2 regions of the Vogesella sp. AC12 genome follow, and region 1 is predicted to be linked to the other one. Evidence: riboswitches for the same ligand, from Rfam matches in the RefSeq annotation. Region 1 holds a riboswitch; the other holds the start of a gene.
The links. A riboswitch is a leader RNA that binds a small molecule or an ion and turns the genes downstream of it on or off. The one in region 1 is predicted to bind glycine.

Region 2: it holds a riboswitch for glycine, as region 1 does, so the genes downstream of both, glyA (serine hydroxymethyltransferase) here and gcvT (glycine cleavage system aminomethyltransferase GcvT) in region 1, are expected to answer to the same signal.

What each region holds. Positions count from the first base shown of each region.
Region 1 is NZ_JANFNU010000004.1:159,638-164,236, forward strand. Features, by position in the region: gene NOM55_RS08880 (hypothetical protein) at 1-1,374, opposite strand, end outside; glycine riboswitch at 1,690-1,791, shown strand; glycine riboswitch at 1,803-1,897, shown strand; gene gcvT (glycine cleavage system aminomethyltransferase GcvT) at 1,930-3,015, shown strand; gene gcvH (glycine cleavage system protein GcvH) at 3,092-3,478, shown strand; gene gcvP (aminomethyl-transferring glycine dehydrogenase) at 3,623-4,599, shown strand, end outside.
Region 2 is NZ_JANFNU010000005.1:224,797-229,395, reverse strand. Features, by position in the region: gene NOM55_RS10580 (methyl-accepting chemotaxis protein) at 1-394, opposite strand, end outside; gene NOM55_RS10575 (LysR family transcriptional regulator) at 600-1,502, opposite strand; gene NOM55_RS10570 (NAD(P)-dependent oxidoreductase) at 1,612-2,256, shown strand; glycine riboswitch at 2,438-2,527, shown strand; gene glyA (serine hydroxymethyltransferase) at 2,777-4,030, shown strand; gene NOM55_RS10560 (L-serine ammonia-lyase) at 4,117-4,599, shown strand, end outside.

The sequences.
Region 1 (4,599 bases):
TACCCCTGAAATTGGCCCTGTTCCGTTTGCTTTTGCTCGGACAGAAAACGCGAGACGTTCAAGTACTGCTCGAACGGTCGTTGATTCCATCACTGATCTTTCAAGCGATGCTTCGCGGGTGCAAATGGCCTCAAGGAAAGCATCCCAAGCGTTCCCAAAACCCTTTGTTCCATCAATTGAAAGTACCTGATTGAAGAGGTCGTGCCTAAGCAAGTAAGACATCAAGAGGGGTTTGCGTGGTAACCAATCGGGAAGCGATTGATTGATTCCATGTCTTCGCAGGAATTCATTGGCACTGTGTTCATCAAACTCTCCCAAGTCAACCGCTATAAATTTCCTTCCTGTGAGCCCAAGTGCGCTAGCAAGTTCTGCATCAGAGTCAAAGTACTGGTCACGACCACAGATGAAAATTCCGACTTCTGCGGGAAGTTTTTGGGTAAAGTCGCGCACTCCAGTTAGTGCTCGACGGCGCGCCTCTCTCATAAAATTCTTATTTTCGGTGCGAACGACCGATTGTGCGGCAACCTCATCGAACCCATCGAGTAATAGAGAGCACATACCTGCTCTCCAAGCGACTACAGTATCTTCGCGAGGCGTGTAGCCAATTGATCTGGCATGCCGATCCAACATCTCATCGCAATAGTCCTCACCCCAATGCTCTCGTAGGTTGAGTGTCAGTGGCACAGATTTTGTTGTGTCTTTGGTATGGGCTGCAGCTAGTTTTTTGAAAATTTCACGTGTGGTGAGGCTCTTGCCTGATCCAAATGGAGCTTTCAATACAACAATATCGCCGGCCAGTATTCGAGTGCAAATTTGATCAAGCGTTATCTCTCGTCCTGTCATTGGCTTCGTTGTTGACGTATCAAAACCTACACGCATAGGCAAGGGTACGTAAGTGTTGTCGGGCAAAGATGTAGAGTCAGTGAGTGGATCTCTAGCAGATCCAAAGGGAGCCTTTCTTCTGAGCGATAAGTATTTTGCACCATCGAAGAATCGGCGTTGAAACTGAGCCAAGGTTAGAGTTTGTACGTTCTGTTTACGTGCATGTTCTATATGTTGTGCATCAAGTTGATTTTCGGTGATAAGCCATTTGGAAACGGCAGCAGCTTGCGTCTGTTCTATTCTCTCGGCTGACAAAAGCTTCTTGCAGTCGTCTTTTACTTTGTCAAGTCGCGTACTGGTGGTGACCATCAACAGGTGTGTGATGTCGCGCAGTCTGGCGATTCCATCTATTTCGCGGACGACTGGGTCGTTTGGGTAGTGCATTGGCTGACACTGCCCTGGTTGAAGGTTCCATACGGCCTCAGCAATGCGCCGCACTTCGGCTTCAAAAGACATATTTGCTTTGTAGTTAGAAGACATGATTTCACACAATTAAACTGCATTGATTTGGAGGTGGCTAACTTGTAATGCACCCCTATATGGGAATGCATATCAGTTGTACGACGTGCATGGTTGGTAATGATAATTCAATATTTCATCGTTACCAATAATTACTTAATCATGCTCAAAAACACACGCAGTTACAGATAGCTCCATGCAGTCAATTTCTGATGGTGTTGTCCTGCTTTCCTGCCGATTTTTATCCCGCCCAGCACGGATTTCTAGATGATCAGCCGCCGTCTGTGGCAAGCGGCTGATCTGCCGGCAAAACCAGCTTGCCAAGGCGGCTTTCGGCAACGATAATGCGCCCATTCCGCAGGAGAGAGCCGCGCCGGGCCAAACCGGACGCCGCCGCCGAAGGCGCAAGTGCACCCGCAATCGCTCAGGCAAAAGGACTGCAAGAATCGGGCCGTAATCGGCCCGCAGAATCTGGAGAGCGGCGCGTACAGCGCCCACCGAAGGGGCTAACGGCGCAATGCCGGAAAATCTCAGGTGCAGGGACAGAGGGGTGTGAGGTAGGGACAAATCTCACTCCAAGGACTTGCAATGACGGCCCCGAAACGTACCCCTTTATTTGATGCCCACGTCGCTTCCGGCGCGAAGATGGTTGATTTCGCCGGCTGGGAAATGCCGATCCACTACGGCTCGCAGCTGAAAGAGCACGAGATCGTGCGTAGCGACGCCGGCATGTTCGACGTGTCGCACATGACCGTGGTCGACATCAGTGGCAGCGACGCCAAGGTCTGGCTGCAGAAGCTGATCGCCAACGACGTGGCCAAGCTCGGCTTCGAAGGCAAGGCGCTGTACTCCGGCATGCTCAACGAGCAGGGCGGCGTGGTCGACGATCTGATCGTGTACCTGACCGCCACCGGCTACCGCATGGTGATCAACGCCGGCACCACCGAGAAAGACCTGGCATGGATGGACAAGCAGTCCGCCGGCTTCGACGTGCAGCTGCAAGTGCGCCGCGACCTCGCGATGCTGGCGGTGCAGGGCCCGAAAGCCATCGAGAAGGTCTGCGCCGTCAAGCCGGCCCTGGCCGAATCCATCCAGGCACTGAAAGTATTCCAGGGTCTGCCGTCCGGCGAGTGGTTCTACGCCCGCACCGGCTACACCGGTGAAGACGGCCTCGAAATCATGATCCCGGCCGATCAGGCCATCACCTTCTTCAACGAGCTGAAAGCCGCCGGCGTGGCGCCGATCGGCCTGGGCGCGCGCGATACCCTGCGTCTGGAAGCCGGCATGAACCTGTACGGCCACGACATGGACGAGACCGTGTCGCCGCTGGAAGCCGGCATGGGCTGGACCATCGCCTGGAATCCGGAAGAGCGCGACTTCATCGGCCGCAAGGCGCTGGAAGCGCAAAAAGCCGCCGGCGTGCCGATGAAACAGGTCGGCCTGGTGCTGGAAGGCCGCGGTGTGCTGCGCGAAGGCCAGAAGGTCGTGGTCGACGGTGCCGAAGGCATCATCACCAGCGGCACCTTCTCGCCGACCCTGAAACACTCCATCGCCATCGCCCGCGTCCCGGCTGCCACCGGCGCCACCGCCCAGGTTGACCTGCGCGGCACGCTGACCGAGGTGCGTGTGGTGAAAATGCCGTTCGTGCGCAACGGCAAGAAAGTTTTTGAATAAGCTGGTGTATAACGACGGGGCGAGCCGAGGCAGTCCCGATCCACACCATGACAACGCATTTTTCTGGAGAGAAACCATGAGCAACATTCCTGCCGAACTGAAATACGTATCCAGCCACGAATGGCTGCGCCTGGAAGCCGACGGCTCCGTGACCGTAGGCATCACCGAGCACGCGCAAGAGCTGCTGGGCGACATCGTATTTGTCGAGCTGCCAGCCGTTGGCGCCAACCTGGCGGCCGACGAGCAAGCCGGTGTGGTGGAATCGGTGAAGGCCGCGTCCGACGTGTACGCGCCGATCGCCGGTGAAATCCTGGAAGTGAACGCCGAACTGGAAGCCAACCCGGAGCTGGCCAACAGCGAGCCGTACGCCGCTGGCTGGTTCTTCAAGATCAAGCCGGCCAACGCCGCTGATCTGGACGGCCTGCTGGACGCAGCGACTTACGCTGCCGAAATCGGCGCCTGATGAACGAGCCCTGCTGTCGTCAGACAGTAGGGCTTTTTGTTTTTTAGCCACGGACCACACGGAAACACACGCCCCACCGGCAGCCTGCCTGCCCCGTGTCCTTCCGTGTGTTTCGTGGCTTATTCAGCAAACGGAATCGAAGACATGTCGCTCTCGCAACTCTTCAATCATCAAGAATTCATCGCCCGCCACATCGGCCCGTGCGAATCCGAAAAAGCCGACATGCTGGCCGCCATCGGCGTCAGCTCCGTCGAAGACCTGGTGGCACAGACCGTGCCGGCCGGCATCCGCTTCAACCGCGCGCTGGACCTGCCGCCGGCGATGCGTGAAGCCGACGCACTGGCGGCACTGAAAACCGTCGCCAGCAAGAACATCGTCAACAAGTCCTTCATCGGTCTGGGTTACTACCCGGTACAGGTGCCGGGCGTGATCCTGCGCAACGTGCTGGAAAACCCGGGCTGGTACACCGCCTACACCCCGTACCAGGCCGAAATCGCCCAGGGCCGCCTGGAAGCGCTGCTCAACTTCCAGCAGATGGTGATCGACCTCACCGGCCTGGAGCTGGCCAACGCCTCGCTGCTGGACGAAGCCACCGCCGCCGCCGAAGCGATGACGCTGGCGCGCCGCGTGTCGAAAGTGAAATCCGAGCAGTTCTTCGTCGATCGCCGCGTGCTGCCGCAGACACTGGACGTGCTGAAGACCCGCGCCGAATACTTCGGCTTCGAGCTGGTGCTGGGCCATCCGGAAGAAGCCGGCAACGGCGACTACTTCGGCGCGCTGTTCCAGTACCCGGGCGAATCCGGCGAGCTGCTGGACCTGACCCCGTACATTGCTGCGGCAAAAGCCCGTGGCGCGGTGGCCATCGTGGCTGCCGACGTGATGGCGCTGGTGGCACTGAAGTCGCCGGCCGAAATGGGCGCCGACGTGGCGGTGGGCAACACCCAGCGCTTTGGCGTGCCGATGGGCTTTGGCGGCCCGCACGCTGCCTACTTCGCCTTCCGCGACGACATGAAGCGTTCCGCGGCCGGCCGCATCATCGGCGTGTCCATTGATGCCAAGGGCAAGACCGCGCTGCGCATGGCGCTGCAGACCCGCGAGCAGCACATCCGCCGCGAAAAAGC
Region 2 (4,599 bases), on a different contig from region 1:
GGCCGGTCGCATCCTTGGCCGCCAGATACCATGGCCGCCCGGTCGGGTCGTAGCCTTCCGGTACTTTCGGCGCACCGGTGAACTGGGTCATGGTCTTGTCCGGCTGACCGATGTACATGTCGTCAAAACCGCCGGCATCGCGCGCCTGGTCCAGCACCGGCTGCAATTCGCCGGTACCGAAGCGCGGCAGCGCCGAGGCGACGATCTTCTGGCGGGTGGACACCCACTCGGCAACAAAGCTCGCCTTGCTGTTGGCGGCCTGATTGATTTCGTTACGGATGGCACTGGACAGGGCGTCGCTCATTTTCCAGTACGCGACGGCACAGAACATGACCGCGAGTACCGTCAGTACCAGCAGCACGAAGGCCATCAGGCGAGTACGCAATGACATCATGATGTGTATTCCCCACTGAATTTTGTAAGTTATGGTGCGGCATAGTACTACTAAGCCCACCTGTGGTTATTTGTTTATATTCACAAAGCCATTTCATGGCATTTCGTTAACAACGGAATTTTGTATTCTGCGCACAATCCTCATTAGCTGGCATTTTTATATAACAATATCGAAACAATCCGGCAACAAACCGCCCTTGCCAATGTCAAAGATGGCGTTCGCCACCCAAGGCCGCCTGCAATGCCGACATTGCATGTCGCACTTTTGCAGGTTGCCCCTCGCGCCGCGGTGTCACCATCCACAACGGCAATTCCGGCAGGCTCCACTCGCTCAGCACCGGCTGCAGCAGACCGGCGGCCAGTTCCTTGCGTACTTCCGGCTCCGGTTGCAAGGACAGGCCCAAGCCTTCCAGCACAAAGGCACGCGCCGACAGGATATTGTTGCTGCTGATACGCGGCGGCATCGATAAAGTCACCGTTTCTGCACCGCGCGTCAACTGCAAGCGGCTCAAGCCTTCGTGCGCGGCCACCCCGACCCAGTCGTGTTGCAACAGCTCGGCCGGTGTTTGCGGCAGGCCATGCTTTGCAACATAGACCGGCGACGCACAAATGACAAAGTGCCAGTCGGCCAGATGGCGCGCCACCAGTGACGAATCCTTCAGCTTGCCGGCCCGGATCGCGAGATCAATCTGCAACTCCAGCAGGTCCACCATCTCGTCGTGAAAGAACAGCCGCAGGCTGAGGCCGGGGTTGGCCGCCAACAGCGGTGCCAGCGCGCTGCTGAGCACGCCGCCGGCCAGGCCGCTGGGGGCGGAGATGCGCAGCTCGCCCACCGGCGCATCGCGCAGCGCCGACAGCTGCTGCTCCGCCTGCCGCGCCGCCGCCAGCATCGCCGCGCAGCCCTGATAGAACAGCTGCCCGGCCTCGGTCAGCGTCAGCTTGCGCGTGGTGCGCTGTAGCAGGGTGACGCCATGGCGTTGCTCCAGCCGCCGCAGATGCTGGCTGACCGCCGACGGCGTGATGCCGAGGCTCTGCGCCGCCGCGTTCATCGAGCCTTTCTCGATCACCCGGGCAAACACCGCCATGCTGCGCAATTCGTCCATATTCATTATTTCAACTTAACAATCAATCAATTTTACGACGGATTATCGGAATGTGAATCGGCAATTACACTACTCTCATCAATCACCGCCCGTCAGCGGGCAGCAAGGAGCACTCATGAAAATCGCACTGATCGGCGCCAGCGGCTTTGTCGGCTCGGCCATCCTGAAAGAACTGCTGTCGCGCAATGTCGCCGTCACCGCCATCGCCAGCCGTCCCGAGCGCATCGCTGCTGCGGCCAACCTTGAGGTGGTGGCCGCCGATGCCTACGACGCCGACGAGGTGGCCCGTGCCGTGGCCGGCCACGACGTGGTGATCAGCGCCTTCAACCCCGGCTGGGACAAGGCCGACATCCGCGCGCTGTTCCTCGCCGGCCACCAGGCTATCGTCGCCGGGGTCAAGACCGCCGGTGTACCGCGCTTCATCGAGATCGGCGGTGCCGGCAGCCTGTTCGTCGCCCCCGGCGTGCAGCTGATTGACACCCCGCACTTCCCGGCGGAATACAAGGAAGGTGCCGAGGGCGCGCGCCAGGCGCTGAACCTGCTGCAACAGGAAACGCAGCTGGACTGGGTGTTCGTGTCGCCGCCGGCGCTGCTGTCGCCGGGTGCGCGCAGCGGCCAGTACCGTCTCGGCGGTAACGAGCTGCTGATGGCAGGCGAAGCACCGGCCGGCATCAGCGACGCCGACCTCGCCGTGGCGGTAGTGGACGAAGCGCTGCAGCCGCAACACCACCGCCAGCGCTTTACCGTCGCCAGCGTCTGATTCCCGCCGCGATAGCACACCTTATATAAGCATACGGTTTTGCAGTGCAAACCCTGCCGAACGCCTGATCCGACTGGATCGGCGCGTTTGCGGCAGGTTTTTTTGCTGCAACAGCACATTGAATACTGTCGTCGATGCGTTGACAGCCGCGCGCCGCTTCACTAGATTGCGACCAGCCAATCAAGCCGCTGCAGGAGAGACTGTCATTCGCTGACAGCGCCGAAGGGGAATCGCCCCGGAAACTCTCAGGCAAAAGAACTGCAGCGACGTCTGGCACTCTGGAGAGTAGATCAGCCGCAAGGCCGGATCTCGCCGAAGGAAGCATGGCCCGGTGGGTACACCGTGCGCCGCAATCTCTCAGGCAAAGGGACAGAGGGGGCATCGTCCGGCAGACGCCGGGCGGGCGCCATTGTCCTTTACGCCGCACATCCATGCGTCAACGCCCTGCCCGACCCTGCCGCCACTACCAGCGCGGTTGCGGCCAACCTTTGCCGTTCGCGCCAAGAAAAAGGAATGCACGATGTTTACCAAAGAGATGGAGATTGCCGGTTTCGACGACGCACTGTGGGCCGCGATGCAGGCCGAGGCACAACGCCAGGAAGACCACATCGAGCTGATCGCCTCCGAGAACTACACCAGCCCGCGCGTGATGCAGGCGCAAGGCAGCCAGTTGACCAACAAGTACGCCGAGGGCTATCCCGGCAAGCGCTACTACGGCGGCTGCGAGCACGTCGATGTCGCCGAACAGCTGGCCATCGACCGCGCCAAGCAACTGTTCGGCGCCGACTACGCCAACGTGCAACCGCACTCCGGCAGCCAGGCCAACGCCGCGGTGTACATGGCGCTGCTGCAGCCGGGCGACACCGTGCTGGGCATGAGCCTGGCGCACGGCGGCCACCTCACCCACGGCGCCAAGGTCAACTTCTCCGGCAAGATTTACAACGCGGTGCAGTACGGCATCAACGTGGACACTGGTGAGATCGACTACGACGAAGTGCAGCGTCTGGCCAGCGAACATAAGCCGAAGATGCTGGTCGCCGGCTTCTCCGCCTACTCGCTGGTGGTGGACTGGAAGCGCATGCGCCAGATCGCCGACAGCGTCGGCGCGTATTTCTTTGTCGACATGGCGCACGTCGCCGGCCTGGTGGCAGCCGGGCTGTACCCGAACCCGGTGCCACACGCGCACGTGGTCACCACCACCACCCACAAGACGCTGCGCGGCCCGCGCGGCGGCCTGATCCTGGCGCAGGCCAACCCCGAGCTGGAAAAGAAACTGCAGTCGCTGGTGTTCCCCGGCATCCAGGGCGGCCCGCTGATGCACGTGATCGCCGCCAAGGCGGTAGCCTTCCTCGAGGCGCTGCAGCCGGAATTCGTCGACTACCAGAAACAGGTGCTGGCCAACGCCCGCGCCATGGTGGAGGTGTTCCAGCAGCGTGGCTACACGGTGGTGTCCGGCAAGACCGATGACCACCTGTTCCTGCTGAGCCTGATCGACAAGGGCCTCACCGGCAAGGCCGCCGACGCCGCGCTGGGTGCCGCCTGCATCACCGTCAACAAGAACGCGGTACCGAACGACCCGCAAAGCCCGTTCGTCACCAGCGGCATCCGCATCGGCAGCCCGGCGATCACCAGCCGCGGCTTCAAGGAAGCGGAAGCCGGCCAGGTGGCGCACTGGGTGTGTGACATCCTCGACGACATCGACAACGCCGATGTCGCCGCCCGCGTGAAACGCCAGGTGGCGGAGCTGTGCGCCGCCTTCCCGGTTTACCGCTAAGCAGCAGCGGGCGCCGTCATTCCGACGGCGCCCGACTATAGTTAAAACAGAACCTGCGCCGCAGGCACCACCTCAAGAGAAGCAACATGGCAATCAGTGTTTTTGATTTGTTCAAGATCGGCATCGGCCCGTCCAGCTCCCACACCGTCGGCCCGATGCGCGCGGCGCGGCAATTCGTCGCCCGGCTGGAAAAGGACGGCCTGCTGGCGCAGACCGCCAGCGTCAAATCCGAAATGTTCGGTTCTCTCGGTGCCACCGGCAAAGGCCACGGCAGCGATGTGGCGGTACTGCTCGGGCTGCAGGGCGAATACCCGGACCTGGTCGACACCGATGCCGTCGACGGCATGCTGGCCGCCATCCGCAACAACAAGCGCATCGCACTCCTGGGCACGCACGAGATCGACTTCATCGAGTCCGAGCACCTGATCCTGCACAAGCGCAAGGCGCTGCCCTATCACCCTAATGGCATGATCTTCGAGGCGTTTGCCGCCGACGGCAGCAGCCTGTCCAAGCGCGCCTACTACTCGGTCGGCGGCGGCTTCGTGGTCGACGAGGCGGCGATCGACGCC